One region of the [Pantoea] beijingensis genome, then DNA from elsewhere that is predicted to be linked to it. Evidence: predicted binding sites of a transcription regulator. Region 1 holds the regulator's gene; each other region holds the start of a gene.
What was found. Region 1 encodes Fur, which represses iron uptake genes when iron is present. Its sites were predicted from a motif close to ATAATAATGAGAACNACTATCAA; they were not measured.
Positions count from the first base shown of each region.

Region 2: a site for Fur is predicted at 2,482-2,504, ahead of fhuF (siderophore-iron reductase FhuF). Genes of this name have one in related genera too.
Region 3: a site for Fur is predicted at 2,904-2,926, ahead of bfd (bacterioferritin-associated ferredoxin). Genes of this name have one in related genera too.

Region 1 covers NZ_CP071409.1:2,783,363-2,788,829, forward strand. The annotation lists gene ybfF (esterase) at 193-957, shown strand; gene ybfE (LexA regulated protein) at 1,168-1,455, shown strand; gene fldA (flavodoxin FldA) at 1,615-2,145, shown strand; gene fur (ferric iron uptake transcriptional regulator) at 2,682-3,140, shown strand; gene glnS (glutamine--tRNA ligase) at 3,353-5,020, opposite strand; gene nagE (N-acetylglucosamine-specific PTS transporter subunit IIBC) at 5,262-5,467, opposite strand, start outside.
Region 2 covers NZ_CP071409.1:3,337,119-3,342,585, forward strand. The annotation lists tRNA gene J1C60_RS15090 (tRNA-Leu) at 32-118, shown strand; tRNA gene J1C60_RS15095 (tRNA-Leu) at 150-236, shown strand; gene J1C60_RS15100 (DUF1435 domain-containing protein) at 278-514, opposite strand; gene J1C60_RS15105 (GGDEF domain-containing protein) at 972-2,069, shown strand; gene fhuF (siderophore-iron reductase FhuF) at 2,535-3,329, shown strand; gene J1C60_RS15115 (YbaK/EbsC family protein) at 3,428-3,892, shown strand; gene J1C60_RS15120 (anti-sigma factor family protein) at 3,985-4,734, opposite strand; gene J1C60_RS15125 (RNA polymerase sigma factor) at 4,731-5,231, opposite strand; gene J1C60_RS15130 (cytochrome b) at 5,245-5,467, opposite strand, start outside.
Region 3 covers NZ_CP071409.1:404,695-410,161, reverse strand. The annotation lists gene J1C60_RS01780 (terpene synthase family protein) at 1-759, shown strand, start outside; gene J1C60_RS01775 (prepilin peptidase) at 1,192-1,983, shown strand; gene bfr (bacterioferritin) at 1,970-2,443, opposite strand; gene bfd (bacterioferritin-associated ferredoxin) at 2,678-2,872, opposite strand; gene J1C60_RS01760 (DUF364 domain-containing protein) at 3,069-3,902, shown strand; gene tuf (elongation factor Tu) at 4,017-5,201, opposite strand; gene fusA (elongation factor G) at 5,273-5,467, opposite strand, start outside.

The DNA.
Region 1 (5,467 bases):
ACACTGGTTGCTCTGACTCTAACATAAGGATTATAAAGTTAAATCTTGCCGCCGTGTAGCGCCAGCGCCCTTTGCAGGCAAAAGTCAGAATAAGCCGCAAAAAGTTCATCGTACGCGCTGCGTTATCACATCGGCAGGAAACGTGAAATCCATGATAACCTAAGCTTTCGTTCCAACTGTAAGAACTTTGCCATGAATTTGAATGTCCGCTTGCAAACTGAACAAACCACCGCAAATGCCACGCCGATTTTATTGATACATGGCCTGTTTGGCAGCCTGGATAATTTGGGTGTGCTGGCACGCGATTTAAAACCGCACCGCCCGATTATCCAGGTTGATGTCCGTAATCACGGCCTTTCTCCGCGTAGCCAGCAAATGAATTATCAGGTTATGGCTCAGGATATGCTGGAGACGCTGGATGCCCACGGCATCGGCAAGGTTTCCGTCATCGGCCATTCGATGGGCGGAAAAATCGCGATGACGATGAGCGCACTGGCGGCCGATCGTATTGAGCAGTTGACATTAATCGATATCGCGCCAGTGGATTACAACACGCGTAGACACGACACCATTTTTGCGGGAGTTAACGCAGTGACGGATGCGGGAGTCGTCCGGCGTTCTGAGGCTGCGGAAGTCATGCGCGGATATATCCATGAAGAAGGTATTATTCAGTTTCTGTTAAAATCTTTCCACGAAGGAGAATGGCGTTTTAACGTGCCTGCACTGTGGGATAATTACGCGACGATATCCGGCTGGGAAGTCATCCCCGCCTGGCAAGGCCCTGCCCTGTTTATTCGCGGCGAGCAATCACCTTATCTTGATGATATCCACCGCAAGGCGCTCCTGAGTCAGTTCCCTCAAGCGCGCGCGCATGTGATCGCCGGGGCCGGGCACTGGGTACATGCCGAGAAACCTGATGCCGTTTTGCGCGCCATTCGCCGTTTTTTTGTACTTTAAAAGCAATTAGTTGCCCGTACCGTGAAATGATTGTCGCGGCGACTTTCGCTGGGGTATGATGGCGCGCTAAAATTTTGCCGCAGGCATTTTCTTTCGCGGTCGACTGACGTAAACGTCAGCAAACGGTCAGTAGCCAGACCAGCGTCGCAGGAAATGCGTCTGTGGTAACCGGCTCATTTAGTCTCAACTCCGCTTCAATATTACGATTCTATGGCAAAAGAGAATACGGACCGCACGACGCTCGATCTATTTGCAGACGAGCGCCGACCGGGACGACCTAAAACGAATCCGCTTACGCGTGATGAACAGTTACGTATCAACAAACGTAACCAGCTAAAGCGTGACAAAGTGCGCGGGCTACGCCGTGTCGAACTAAAAATGAATAGCGATGCCGTTGATGCATTAAATGAGATGGCTGAGCAGCGTAATATGAGTCGCAGTGAATTGATTGAAGAGATGATTCTCGCGCAGCTGAGTGGCCAAACAACGGGAGTCTGACCAGACAATCCAGCACATAAACCATCCGTCTGAGCGCACAAAGCGACAAAACCAACGGCATTTCAAGTTCCGCGCTTCAGCCCAGTCTGCTATCATTGCCGATAACTGTGTAGCAATAGCATTCATCATATCATTAAGTTTCAAGAGGTTATTAAACTCATGGCAATCGTAGGCATATTCTTTGGCAGCGATACTGGCAATACGGAAAACATTGCAAAGATGATTCAGAAGCAGCTCGGTAAAGAGGTTGCTGAAGTTCATGATATTGCCAAGAGTACCAAAGAAGATCTTGAAGCCTTTGATATCCTACTGCTGGGTATTCCGACCTGGTATTACGGTGAAGCACAGTGCGACTGGGACGACTTTTTCCCCACGCTGGAAGAGATCGACTTTAACGGCAAACTGGTTGGTCTGTTTGGCTGTGGCGATCAGGAAGATTATGCCGAGTATTTCTGCGACGCGATGGGCACTATCCGCGATATTATTGAACCCAATGGCGCCGTTATCGTCGGTCACTGGCCAACGGCGGGTTACCATTTTGAAGCGTCTAAAGGCCTGGCTGATGATACGCATTTCCTCGGATTGGCCATTGACGAAGATCGCCAACCGGAACTCACCAACGAGCGTGTTGACAGTTGGGTGAAGCAAATTTTTGATGAACTCCACCTGCAGGAAATCATCGAAGCGTAACCTTCCCGGCGCAATGTGGGCGCTATCTCACATTGAATAACTGGTTTTTCCTATAGAAATAATAGCTACATTTTTGTAACTTTCGGCGGCAAATCTGTAGAATGCCCCACATTGGTCGTAGTGCTTTTCTTGTAAACAGAGGATGTTTGCAGGATAGCAACACAGCCTGCCCAGCAGGATTACTGGCGCAGACAGCCTGGACCCGGGCGTGATGATGTCATTGCAAAAACGAGTGATAAGCCCTGTCAGGACAATGTTCGCCTTTCTCTTTGATCGCGGCGGTCGCCGCCTGGAGAGTAATCGCTGCTGCACCAGTAGATTCTGGTTCAACATGGCAGGCAAAATCGCCCTTATGGGTGGGGCTCCAGCATGAACTCCCCGGACGCAGCATATATCCACTGGCAGTTTCACGCTTTCCCCACGGTTTCCATTTAGACGCATCAGTTCTATAATGAGACGCAATCTATACTGCGTCGACTGATGTTCAGGGCTTTTCAGCCACATTGTGACTAGCAAAGTAACAGGACAATATCCGCATGACTGACAACAATACCGCATTAAAAAAGGCCGGCCTGAAAGTCACGCTTCCCAGACTCAAGATTCTGGAAGTGCTTCAGGAACCTGAGGGCCATCACGTCAGTGCGGAGGACTTATACAAACGCCTGATTGATATGGGCGAAGAAATTGGTCTGGCCACTGTATACCGCGTGCTCAACCAATTTGATGACGCAGGGATCGTTACCCGCCATAACTTCGAAGGCGGAAAATCCGTTTTTGAATTAACTCAACAACACCATCACGATCATCTGATTTGCCTGGATTGCGGTAAAGTGATTGAGTTTAGTGATGAGTCGATTGAAACGCGCCAGCGCGAAATCGCAACGCGGCACGGCATCAAGCTAACCAACCACAGCCTGTATTTATACGGACACTGTGCATTGGGCGATTGTCGCGAAGATGAAACGTTGCACGATAAAAAGCACAACATGACGTGATGCAAAAAACCGATGACTGTTCATCGGTTTTTTTATGCCTGCTGAGTGAATTACGGACATTTCAACGTCTTTTCTGCTCGCAGACGCAATGTCGGCCTGCAACCATCGCCAAATGGCGACGCTATTCTGCAACGCGTTTTAGTCATTGGCATTATTTACCCCAAAAAAAAGGAGCGAACCTTGTCGCTCCTTCATACGCCGGGCTACGCGGTTTAACCCTCGATTTTTGCCCAGGTATCACGCAGTCCAACGGTACGGTTGAACACCAGTGCATTCGCTGAAGAGTATCGGCTATCTATGCAGAAATACCCTTCACGCTCAAACTGGTAAGGTGCGCTTGCCTCTGCCTTCTGTAACCCGGATTCAACGAACCCCTGCTGAATAACCAGTGATTGCGGGTTAATCGTCGATAGAAAGTCATCAGCCGCTGCCGGATTCGGGACACTAAACAGGCGATCATACAGACGGAACTCAGCCGGTAACGCATGCACCGCGGAGACCCAGTGAATAACACCTTTGACCTTGCGTCCATCCGCAGGATCTTTACTCAGCGTATCCACATCACAGGTGCAGTACAGACATGTGATATTACCCTCTTCGTCCTTCGCGACGCGCTCAGCTTTAATCACATAGGCATTACGCAGGCGAACTTCTTTACCTAGCACCAGACGCTTATACTGCTTATTCGCCTCTTCACGAAAATCAGCACGATCGATATAGATCTCACGACTGAAAGGGACCACACGGGTGCCCATTTCCGGCTTGTTGGGGTGGTTTGGCATGGTCAGTAGTTCTTCATGACCCGCAGGCAAATTCTCCAGTACCAGTTTAACCGGATCCAGCACCGCCATCGCACGTGGCGCGTTCTCATTCAGGTCATCGCGGATACAGGATTCCAGCGAAGCCATTTCGACGATGTTATCCTGCTTAGTGATACCAATGCGACGGCAGAACTCACGAATCGAAGACGCGGTATAACCGCGGCGGCGCAGACCGGAAACGGTCAGCATGCGAGGATCGTCCCACCCTTCGACCACTTTCTCCGTAACCAGCAGGTTAAGCTTACGCTTCGACATGATGGCATATTCAAGATTGAGCCGGGAAAACTCGTACTGACGCGGATGTGCAGGAATAGTAATGTTGTCCAGCACCCAATCGTACAGACGGCGGTTATCCTGGAATTCCAGCGTACACAGTGAATGCGTAATGCCTTCCAACGCATCAGAGATACAGTGGGTAAAATCATACATCGGATAGATGCACCATTTATTCCCGGTCTGATGATGCTCAGCAAACTTAATGCGATACAACACGGGATCGCGCATCACAATAAAGTTAGAGGCCATATCAATTTTTGCGCGCAGACATGCGGCACCTTCCGCAAACTCGCCGTTACGCATTTTTTCAAACAGTGCCAGGTTCTCTTCCGGTGAACGATCGCGGTGAGGACTATTTTTACCCGGCGATGTTAGCGTTCCACGGTATTCACGGATTTGTTCGGGCGTCAATTCATCAACGTAGGCAAGTCCTTTGTTGATCAGTTCGAGCGCGTAATGATGCAGTTGGTCAAAGTAATCAGAGGAATAACGGATGTTGCCACTCCACTGGAAACCTAGCCACTGCACGTCATTTTTGATGGACTCAACAAACTCAATGTCTTCTTTGACCGGGTTTGTATCGTCAAAACGCAGGTTGCACTGGCCTTGATAATCTTGTGCGATACCAAAGTTCAGGCAGATCGATTTTGCGTGACCGATGTGCAGATAGCCGTTTGGCTCCGGCGGAAAACGGGTATGCACGCTGGCGTGCTTACCGTTCGCCAAATCTTCGTCAATAATCTGACGAATAAAGTTAGTTGGGCGGGCCTCTGCCTCACTCATCTCAATTCCCTCAACACTAAATGTCTGATGATTTGAACCACGAAGTAACGGAGTATGATCCACAAAGCGAGGAAGGGAAACAACCGTTTGTTACCGGAATCACATAAAAAAGGGCAGGAATAGTCTCCTGCCCCGATCGCATTCCGGCCGATATGTGCTTGTAAGCCCCCTGTAACCTCAATTATCCAGAACGTGCCCTGGATAATATTTGCTACATGGTTCGTACAAAATACCCACCTGATTAGCCTTTAATTTCGTACAATTTGGTCTCTCCTGCCACGACAGTGCCGCTAGCCAGTATGTTCAAGCCGCTGAAATCATCAATATTGCTGACAACAACCGGGCTGATCATCGACCGAGCGTTAGCGCTCAGAAATGCCAGATCCATGTCCAGCACTGGCTGACCTGCAGTCACGCTGGCACCTTCTTCAATCAGGCGAGTGAAGC
Region 2 (5,467 bases), 550 kb from region 1:
AACCACGATATTCATATTGCCTTACATCTGAGCGAAGGTGGCGGAATTGGTAGACGCGCTAGCTTCAGGTGTTAGTGTCTTAACGGACGTGAGGGTTCAAGTCCCTCTCTTCGCACCAAATGGGGTGATATGAATTTTACAACGACGATGCGAAGGTGGCGGAATTGGTAGACGCGCTAGCTTCAGGTGTTAGTGTCTTAACGGACGTGAGGGTTCAAGTCCCTCTCTTCGCACCAGGTTGTAAACCCACTTCTTTTTCCTGATCTCTCACCGCCAGCTAATGCGCGGTAAAATGTAATGAAGCCGCCACTAATCCTCCTGCGACTGCAATGCATGATGGCAGTAATAAGTAATGGCGTAATCGCTTGTGGTACAACATACCAATGGTTGCCAGCAGCGCGACCGCTATTAATACTCGCCACTGTAAAAAAGTTAACTCCAGCGACACTATCAGCGGTATCAAAGCACAGGGCAGCAACACGCCCCAGGCACTATCCAGCTGTTTGATCGTCATACTGCTTCTCCATTTTCATACGCCGTAATCCCCCCTGATACCTGCAAGATCACGACCATTGAATGATAATGATTACCAATATCATATGATAATTTTTATCATTTTGCAGCTGAATTGTTGAAACTCTGTGCAGAGAGATGACAGACCAGTACGAAAGTGATAGATTGCAAACGATCGTTATTTAAACTAAAAAAATATGTCCCCTTCAATTCGGGCGGATTCGAGCAGCCTCAATATGGCCGAGTAAGAGATAAACCTGCTTACTCGTCTGAACCACACTCGCGCTGGCCATGGCATCAACTTACAGCGCCAGATGATTGAGGCTATTGAACACGGGCAGCACCGGTGCTGCCTGAAATAGGGTGAGTATAATAAGCTGAGTTATTCCTGGATGAATAATAAATAGAACATCTTTGAATAGTGCCTTGATATTTCAGGGTAGCCAAGAGTATAAAAAATGAAAGTACAATCTTACGATGAATTGCTTCATAGCAAATATCGGCTATCTCTAATGCTTTTTCTTTTTTTAAACACGGCAATTTCACTTTTTTTCCTGTTTGGCCCGTCGCACAATGCCGTCATGAAGATCACGCCGCCCGGATTGTTAATCCCCGGTCTAAGCCTGGCATTATTACTTTGGGCCTTTTTAAAGTCGCGCAGCAAATTGCCACTATTAAATGCCGCAGCCTTTATTATTGGCATATTGTGGGCCTGGCATATTTCACTCAAGTATTCATTAATGTTTTATTTCGACGGCAGCTATCTGCTGGTAAGCTTGATCAGTATCTTTTTTGTCAGCTCCATCGCATTGGGCGATCATCTGCTGGCATTCTGTCTGCATAGCGTTCCCCCTGCCATCACCATCCTGGTGCTGGATCAGGGCCACAACCTGCTGATGCTGCTGTTTACCATCGCACTCCCGCTACTGGGGTTCACACTGCATCATCTGATGCAACGCCGTAGCGATGGTTTTATCCGCCGTCTGATGAGCCAGTTGAATGAAGAGAAAGAAACCTTCAGCGATCTCAGTATGCTTGATCCTCTTACCGGATTATATAATCGCCGCGGCTTGAAAAATCGATTAGCAAACGTGCTAAAAAATCATTCAGGAAGCCACTTTGTTCTGTTGTTGGATATCGATCACTTTAAGGCATATAACGATAATTACGGCCATGCAATGGGCGATCGCGCGCTAGCCCGGGTGTCGGTAGCCATTCGCAACGCCGTACGCTCACGCGATATCGTAACCCGTTATGGTGGCGAGGAATTTTTAGTGCTATTGACGAATGTGAACGCTCCAATGGCGATGAAACTGGCTGAGCGAATCCGTCAGTATGTAATCGGTCTGGCCATCCCCCACCGCTTTAATGAACAGGTTTCGCCCCATGTAACGATCAGTGCCGGTATTGCGCCTTTATTTGAAAATGATTTTGACCAGGCCTTAGCCAAGGCCGATCGCGCGCTTTATCTGGCCAAAAGTCAGGGTAGAAACGCGATTATTTGCTATGAGGCTATCGCCGAACCCAACAGTCCACAATCTGTCGATATGATTTGACATAAATTAAACCGTTAACCAGGCTTATCGACTATTATTACTTAAAGTAGATTAGTCTGTTAATAGTTTCATCCGGCTAAATAAAACGAGGATTTTTTCCTGAAAATGCAGACGCGCTATTGGCTTCAGCATCCCATATTTATTCTAAACCGGAATTTATTTTCGCATATTAAGGTGATAAATAATGATGAGCAATGCTGATTGAGGGTCCCTCCACTACTTTTTTCTGCCATTTCCTGCTCGTCATTTTCAGAAAATACTCAGCATAATGTTTATTGAGGATTAATAGCACACCGTTAAATCATTTTGAGCAGAATAGTTTTTATTCTTCAGCCTGCTTAATCTCTTCTCCTGAAAATGAGTCGCGTCACGTTGCCTCCTCGTCTGGCCTTGCCTGTCACGCCTGACTTCGATACTATCAAGAATGATTATCATTTAACTTTTAAACGTCACACAGGATGCTCGATGGCAATCATTACGCGTCAGGTTCATGAGTACGGCGCATATCCGCTAATCTTTCTGCATAGCGATCGCTCACTTGGCGCCGCATTGCATACGCTGTTTAGACAACACCGTGCTTATTTTCTTGATGCCATCAAACTGGGTGAAGAGGCGCCTGCCCGGTGTATGACTCTTGATTACTGGTCCAGGCGCAAAACATTCCTGCAGCTCAGCACGCGCTATGCCGATGATATTTATCGCCAGCATCAGAACCTCCCCCGTGAAGCGAAACCGCTACACTCGCTATGGGCTCAGTGGTATTTCGGTTTGGTTGTGCCGCCAATGATGATGGCCCTGCTGTTTGAAACGCGGTCGATTGACTGTTCCCCACAGCATTTTCACGTTGAATTTCACGACAGCGGGCGTCCGGCGATTTTCTGGCTTAACGTGCGAGAGGATAAAGGTGCCCGTTATCTCAATGCACACCAGCGTATTGACCGCATGATTCAACGTCATCTGATTCCAGTGACGCAGGCCATTGAGCAACAAGGTGAGATCAACGCCCGACTCATTTGGAACAATATCGGTTATCTGATGCACTGGTTCCTGGGAGAATTGGAACCTCTGTTGGCTGAAGATACGCGTATAATGCTGGAACACGCACTTTTTTTTAGCCGGGAACGCCCTGATGGCTGCGATAACCCTCTTTATCGCAGCGTCATACCGCGCGGGGGTGATATGCAACGTCGCTGCTGCTGCCAGCGTTATCGTCTGCCGGGTATACAGCGCTGCGGTGATTGCACGCTGAAGCCAGTGTAGCGCGACAGCCCTTCCCTTCGACTTTTCTGCGGTTTCTCCGTTTACAGATTACGGACATTATGGCAGTTTTATCAGCCTCAAATGGTCTGGAGAAAAGCATGAGCCTGGAGTCTGTACGGCAATTTTTTGCCGATCGCGCCCCTGAGATTGAAATTATTGAGCTGGCGGAAAGTACAGCAACGGTTGTTCTGGCTGCACGTGCACATCACGTTGAACCAGGACAAATCGCCAAAACACTCTCCCTGAAAGTCAAAGAACAGGTAGTTTTAGTTGTCACGCGTGGCGATGCACGGCTTGATAATCGAAAGCTAAAAGAGACGTTGGGCGCAAAAGCCAGAATGCTCACTACCGACGAAGTCGTAAACTGGACAGGTCACCCCGTGGGAGGCGTCTGCCCATTTGGGCTTGAAAATCCGTTACAGGTATTTTGTGATATCTCGCTGAAAAGCTTCGATGAGGTACTGCCTGCCGCTGGAGCAATCCACAGCGCGGTCCGTATTTCACCGCAATACATGGCAGAATTAACCAACGCGCAGTGGGTTGATGTCTGTCTGCCCGCCTGATCTCACATCATTACACTAAGCAAGAGGAAAGGCGGGCTGACAGCGCGCCAGATAAGAGGTCCGGCGAAGCCAGGTAGTAGAATATCAATCGCTTAGCTATTGGACAGCGCAACGGCTTTGCGCAAATCGCCAATCTGCGAATGCGTAGACATCGGGCTAACCAGCGCATAATTATAGTGATTATCACTCCAGTATTGCGCGATCAACTCATCGGCCTGACGTTGACCATGTGGCAGTTTGAGCGGGCGTATTGGACGTATATACCAGGCTACCCGTAGCCCCTGCGGATTCTGATACATCACTAATGCGGATGGCCCCTGTTCAGTTGCCATGAGGCGGGCTCCCAACTGTTTGAAACCAAACTGTTCAAGATTTGGCGGGACATTACCGTTGATAAAATAGCGGCTCATCCACTGGCCTACCACCTGTTGTTGGCTGGCAGAGATATCTAAGCTGGCCAGCGCCGTTCCCCCAAAAAGCTTATAGGCCTGTACCGCATCTTCCATCGGCAAACGTTGTGCGGAAAGCTGGGAATCTTTCAGTTGCCAACCTGAATATCCGCCGACTCCCAGCGTCATTATCAGCGCGAAAGCGCCAGCCAATTTCCATTGCCGCTGCTGCCGTACGCGTCGGCGCAACTGCTGCGGCACCGATTGCGCCATGCTAAATCGCTGAAGGGGCATGGCCTGACGCAGTAACTGCGCGTCGCGCCGCCATCCCTCCACCTCTTCGGCTCGTTGCGGATGGGCTACGAGATAATCTTCAATGCGCCGGGATAACGTCGCATCCGCTTCACCATCCAGCCATGCATGTAGATCCTGCTCATTAGGCGGTAGGCTCATTTCAATCTCCTCAGAGGCTTGGGTGGCGCATTCCCTTCCATCTTTTCATGCAGTTGCTTACGCGCGCGGGACAGGCGGGACATCACCGTGCCAACAGGAATATCCAGCGCTTCTGCTGCCTCCTGATAACTGAGTCCCTCAACGCTAATCAGCAATAACAAGGCACGATAATCGGTAGGTAACGTGGCGAATTGCGCCAACGTATCATCAACAATGGCGAGCGTTTCGGCTGACGCGCTGACGCCCTCCTCGCCGGTGAAAAAGGTCAACAGCTTTTGATAACGCTTGCGCCGCCGCTCACCATCAATAAACAGCCGGTACAGGATCGCAAATAGCCACGCACGCAGACTCTGCTGCTCATTACGCTGATGCTGACGCATCAGCGCTTTTGTCAGACAAGACTGAACCAGATCCTCTGCACTGTGCGGGTTACGCGTCAGCCACAGTGCAAAACGCTGCAGATGTGGTGTTACTTCACGGATCTCACTATCGGTCATCACGTTGTGGTACCTAACGTTTACGCGTGCCGGCCATGCTGCTGAACACACCGTCCCGCAGTAGCAGCGCATGGAAAAGCGCAGCGGCTAAGTGGAGTAACACGGCAATAAATAGCGCCAACGCAACAACACTGTGAAGCGAACGCAGTACGGCGTACCAATCATTATTCACCGGGACGATTGGCGGTAACAGCAGGGTAGAGCCCAGCGTAATCGGATAGCCTGCCGCAGAAAGC
Region 3 (5,467 bases), 1.7 Mb from region 1:
GCAGCGGTAATTATTGATCGTCTGTATCAATTTACCCATATTGACACCTGCCAGTCTCTTGAGCCGTCCAGTCCGATAGAAGTGGCTTTTGTTGATTTATGCCAGGAGTACACTCGCACACTGAATGTTCAACAGCATCAGTCTTTTATGCAAAATATACGTAATTATCTCGCATCTATGCGCTGGGAAGTCTCTACCCGAGCTGATGGGACCCTGCCGCATTTTATAAATTTTATTGAACTGCGGCGAGATACCGGCGCAGTGCGCATGGTCCTCGATTTGATCGAGTATTGTTTGGGCAGCCCAATCCCTAACGAAATCGCCAATAGTCTCGAAATGCAGGTACTCAAGGACTGCACTATAGACGTTATCTGCATGAGCAATGATTTATTTTCCTTCGAAAAAGAGCAGGCTCGTGGTGATACCAACAATTTGGTGACAGTCTGGCAGCATTGCACCCACAGCGATTTGCAGGAGGCTGCAGATACTATTTATCGATTTGTTCTTAATCGTCAGCAGCTGTTTATTGATACCCAATCGCGCCTGGAATCGCTATTGCATACTCTCAAACTTGATGAACAAACCTGCACCAGCATCAGAGACTATGTTCAGGGAATGGGGCACTGGATGCGAGCGAATCTTGAGTTCTCTCTGAGAACACCGCGCTATTTTGATATAGAAGAAAGCCAAAAGGGCAAGCCATTAAGTTGGTTAGAGAATATTAGCTCCATGCAATCAGAGGTTTTTACAGCGCCCTGATATAAAGACGCAGTAACCACTGCTGGTAGTCCGTAAAACCATCGTTTACTTACATCTTAGCGGCCCTGTTAATTTGCATTAATCCAGAGAGCATGGATCTCTGGGTTAATGCTCTCCCCGGTTATAACTCTCTATGCCACTTTCGATACCATGGTAATCCTGCATGATCCCTGATGGCGATTATTGATACTAACGATAGAAGCACTATTGTTATTTCAATAATGCCTCACTCCAATAAGATTCTTGTCCCAAAAAAACCACTTATTTATCCGATAACTTCACAGATTTTTGGCCTCCCCCGAGTTGGTTGCGTGTAATGACCATATCTGACATTTGAGTTGCGTAACATTCCGCAATATCGTCTTCCGACTCATTTTTATGTAGCCCAAGAGAGAACGACGGCTTTATGCTAACGGGAGTCAGGAGGAACTTATGGATGAGTGGATAAGAGTTATCGTTGAATTTATAGCGGGTGCTACCACCGGTAGTTTCCTGGCCTTAGTGATTACACGCTATATTCCCGGATGCAGTGCACGTAACTGGTTTGCGCAGATAAGCTGGCCGGCCTCTCATTGCTCATTTTGTAAAACAACATTATCCCCTAGAGACCTGATCCCACTCTATAGCTGGTTAAAGCTGCGTGGCTGCTGTCGTCATTGTGGGCACAGTATTCCAGCGACACTCTTTTTGGTCGAGCTGTTCACTGCCTTGGTTTTTATCGTAGCAGATGGAATAACGGATTCCCCTTCCCTATTTTTCTGGTTGCTTTTACTCAGTATAATGCTGCTAGTGCTAAGTGAAATTGATCGTCGGCATCTTCTCTTACCCGACGTGTTAACGCTCCCCTTACTTATCAGTGGGATGCTTTTCCAACTTCAACGCTCCCCGGCAAACTGGTCTGGGTCGGTAACAGGAGCAGCAGCCGGTTATCTCAGTTTTTTATCGATTTCATTCATTTATTTTTTGTGCCGTAAGCAGCAGGGGCTGGGCTTGGGTGATGCAAAGCTTTTTGCCGCGCTTGGTGCATGGACTGGCATATTAGCACTGCCGTTAATTGCGGCGCTGGCCGCCGTCTTTGGCATCGCAGGCTGGTTATACTCGGCTGCAAGGGCGCAGACGCAAAAAACCATCCAGCAACCTTTTGGCCCCTATCTGGCAGTCGCGGGATGGTTGGTTTTCACGGCACAACATTATGATGTGTTTTGGCTGACTATTCTGATGTGATTTGCGATTGCAGGTAATTTTGAATGCCTATTTTCTGAATCAACTCCAGCTCGGTTTCAAGAAAATCGATATGATGCTCTTCATCGGCCAAGATTTCGATCATCATGTCACGGCTGACATAATCGTGAACTTTATCTGCCCAGGCAATCGCTTCGCGGAGATCCTTTGCACCCTCCAACTCCAGCGCCAAGTCAGACTTTAGCATTTCCTCTACATCCTCACCAATACGAAGCCGGCCCAAGTCCTGCAGATTTGGAATGCCTTCAAGGAATAAGATGCGTTCGATATACCTATCTGCATGCTTCATTTCATCAATTGATTCATGATACTCAACGTCGTTTAGCCGCATCAGCCCCCAATTTTTGAACATCCGCGCATGCAGGAAATACTGGTTAATCGCCACCAGCTCATTCCCCAGTAATTTGTTGAGATGATTTATGATTTTACTATCGCCCTTCATTTTGTTTCCTCCGCTTCCAGTTAATAACAGCGTAGATGCACTGAGGAAGAAGTCAAAAGACAGGACGAAAATAAGGGATATATGCTCTAAATAACGCGTGACGCAGGTAACCGGTCTGTCAATAAAACGCGATAAACAGAGATATCACTGGAAACACAGGGACACAAACGAGCCTTTCAGCCCGATTTGCATACGATTCAGGGGTATTGCAATACAAGTTAACTACATGAAATTTCATGCTATTTCTTTATATTGCGGTAGGCATTGTAACTCTTCGTCCATAATCTCGCGTGTAGCGCGGATGCATTTGCCGCATTGTTTGCCTACGGGGATAATTTGACGCAAATGCTGGATAGACTTTGGCTGATAGCGGCGCACCGCTTCACGGATTGTTTTATCACTAACGGCATTACACAGACAAATATACATATCAACATCCCGGAAACTTTCCACAACAAGAATATAAATGATAACCATTAGCATTTCAATACTTCATTGGCTACATTACCCGCTGTATCAGGTCACATTTTCGACACATACCTGCTTCCCAACATAATATAATGGCGTAATCTGAACGGTGTGAAAGGACATTGAGATGCTATCTCTTTAATAAGGAAGGACTCCTGTGCAAACTGAATTGACGCTTTTACAACAACTCAAGTTGATTGCTTGCCAGCAAACATCAGAAATACTCTCATCTCTTACGATCAAGGAGGCTGTAGTCGGTGTATTTTTTACTGGGGTTCAACTTAGTAATCGTTGTGCTGGTCTCTGCGCAACACCCGTGAAAGAGATATCCGCTGCAGTCTGTTGCTCCAGTTCAGCAAATGCGTTACCGGGAGCGGGCCGTCTCAGAGGGCTCCCGGTCGAAACATGCCTTGAGGATCTCGGCTCACCAAAACCGCTGCGACGTACGGTGGCAATTGCCACACTGAACGCATTAATCGAAACCATCTGGCAAATGAGAGGAGATGAGTTAGTCGCAGCCACGACTTCTGGCGATGCCATCCTTACCTTGTCCCCTTCGCCAGGTCAACACGTAGTGATGGTGGGGGCTTTTTATCCTTATATTCACCAGTTACGTAAGCAAGGCATCTCCTTCAAGGTTTTGGAGAAGGATCCGTCAGTGTTTAAAACTAGTGAACTGACGTACTACGTCCCAGCAGATCAGGCACCCACCGTTATTCCTACCGCCGATATTCTTATCATTACTGCCACAACACTTTTGAATGGCACACTCGATTCCTTGTTGCGCCTGGCGAAAACTGGCACATCGGTCGCTATCGTAGGCCCAACTACGCCATTATTACCAGAAGCCTTTGCCCCCTATTCTGTGAGTTTACTCGGTGGTGTGCGGGTAACCGCTCCTGAGCACGTACTGGATTTACTGGTGCAAGGAGCATCCGGCTACCACCTTTTTGAAAAGGGCCTTGAACGCATAAATCTGACATTACATTGAGTGTAAAAGCGTATTCGGCTGATATAGCGATGAGAGGAAAAGAGTAAGGCATAGAAAGTAAAAAAGAGCGCCAAGGCGCTCTTTTTTGTACGGTTTATTACCAATTATCAGCGATTAAGCGATAACTTTAGCAACAACACCTGCACCAACGGTACGACCACCTTCGCGGATTGCGAAACGCAGACCGTCGTCCATTGCAATTGGGTGGATCAGGGTAACAACCATTTTGATGTTGTCGCCTGGCATTACCATTTCCACGCCTTCTGGCAGTTCGATGGTACCGGTCACGTCAGTTGTACGGAAGTAGAACTGTGGACGGTAGCCTTTGAAGAACGGAGTATGACGGCCGCCTTCATCCTTGCTCAGGATATAAACTTCGGACTCGAACTGAGTATGTGGCTTGATTGAGCCTGGCTTAGCCAGAACCTGACCACGTTCGATTTCTTCACGTTTGATACCACGCAGCAGAACACCAACGTTCTCACCGGCACGGCCTTCGTCCAGCAGTTTGCGGAACATTTCAACGCCAGTACAGGTTGATTTTACGGTTGCTTTGATACCAACGATTTCAACTTCTTCACCCACTTTAACGATACCGCGCTCTACGCGACCGGTAACAACGGTACCACGACCGGAGATGGAGAATACGTCTTCGATTGGCAGCAGGAACGGCTTATCAATCGCACGCTCTGGCTCAGGGATGTAAGAATCCAGGTAACCTGCCAGTTCGATGATTTTCTCTTCCCACTGTGCATCGCCTTCCAGCGCTTTCAGTGCAGAACCGTGAACGATTGGCGTATCATCGCCTGGGAAATCGTACTGTGACAGCAGGTCACGTACTTCCATCTCAACCAGTTCCAGCAGCTCTTCATCATCAACCATGTCACATTTGTTCAGGAACACGATGATGTAAGGAACGCCAACCTGGCGACCCAGCAGGATGTGCTCACGGGTCTGAGGCATCGGGCCGTCAGTTGCAGCAACAACCAGGATTGCGCCGTCCATCTGTGCAGCACCGGTGATCATGTTTTTGACGTAGTCGGCGTGTCCCGGGCAGTCAACGTGCGCATAGTGGCGGCTTGGGGTGTCATATTCAACGTGAGACGTGTTGATGGTGATACCACGAGCTTTTTCTTCAGGCGCGTTATCGATCTGGTCGAATGCACGAGCAGAACCACCGTAGGTTTTAGCCAGAACGGTAGTGATAGCAGCAGTCAGGGTAGTTTTACCATGGTCAACGTGGCCGATAGTACCTACGTTGACGTGCGGTTTGTTACGTTCAAATTTCTCTTTAGCCACGACGATATTCCTTACTTTCTGTGCTCTCCTTGTGGGAGGAGAGCACGGGATCAATTATTTAAACTCGGGACTTATTTGCCACGGGCTTCGATTACGGCCTGAGCAACGTTGTTCGGCGCATCATCGTACTTCAGGAATTCCATGGAGTAAGATGCACGACCTTTGGTCAGAGAACGCAGCTGAGTTGCATATCCGAACATTTCGGACAGCGGAACTTCAGCGTGAATCACAACGCCAGTAACGTTGGATTCTTGACCACGCAGCAT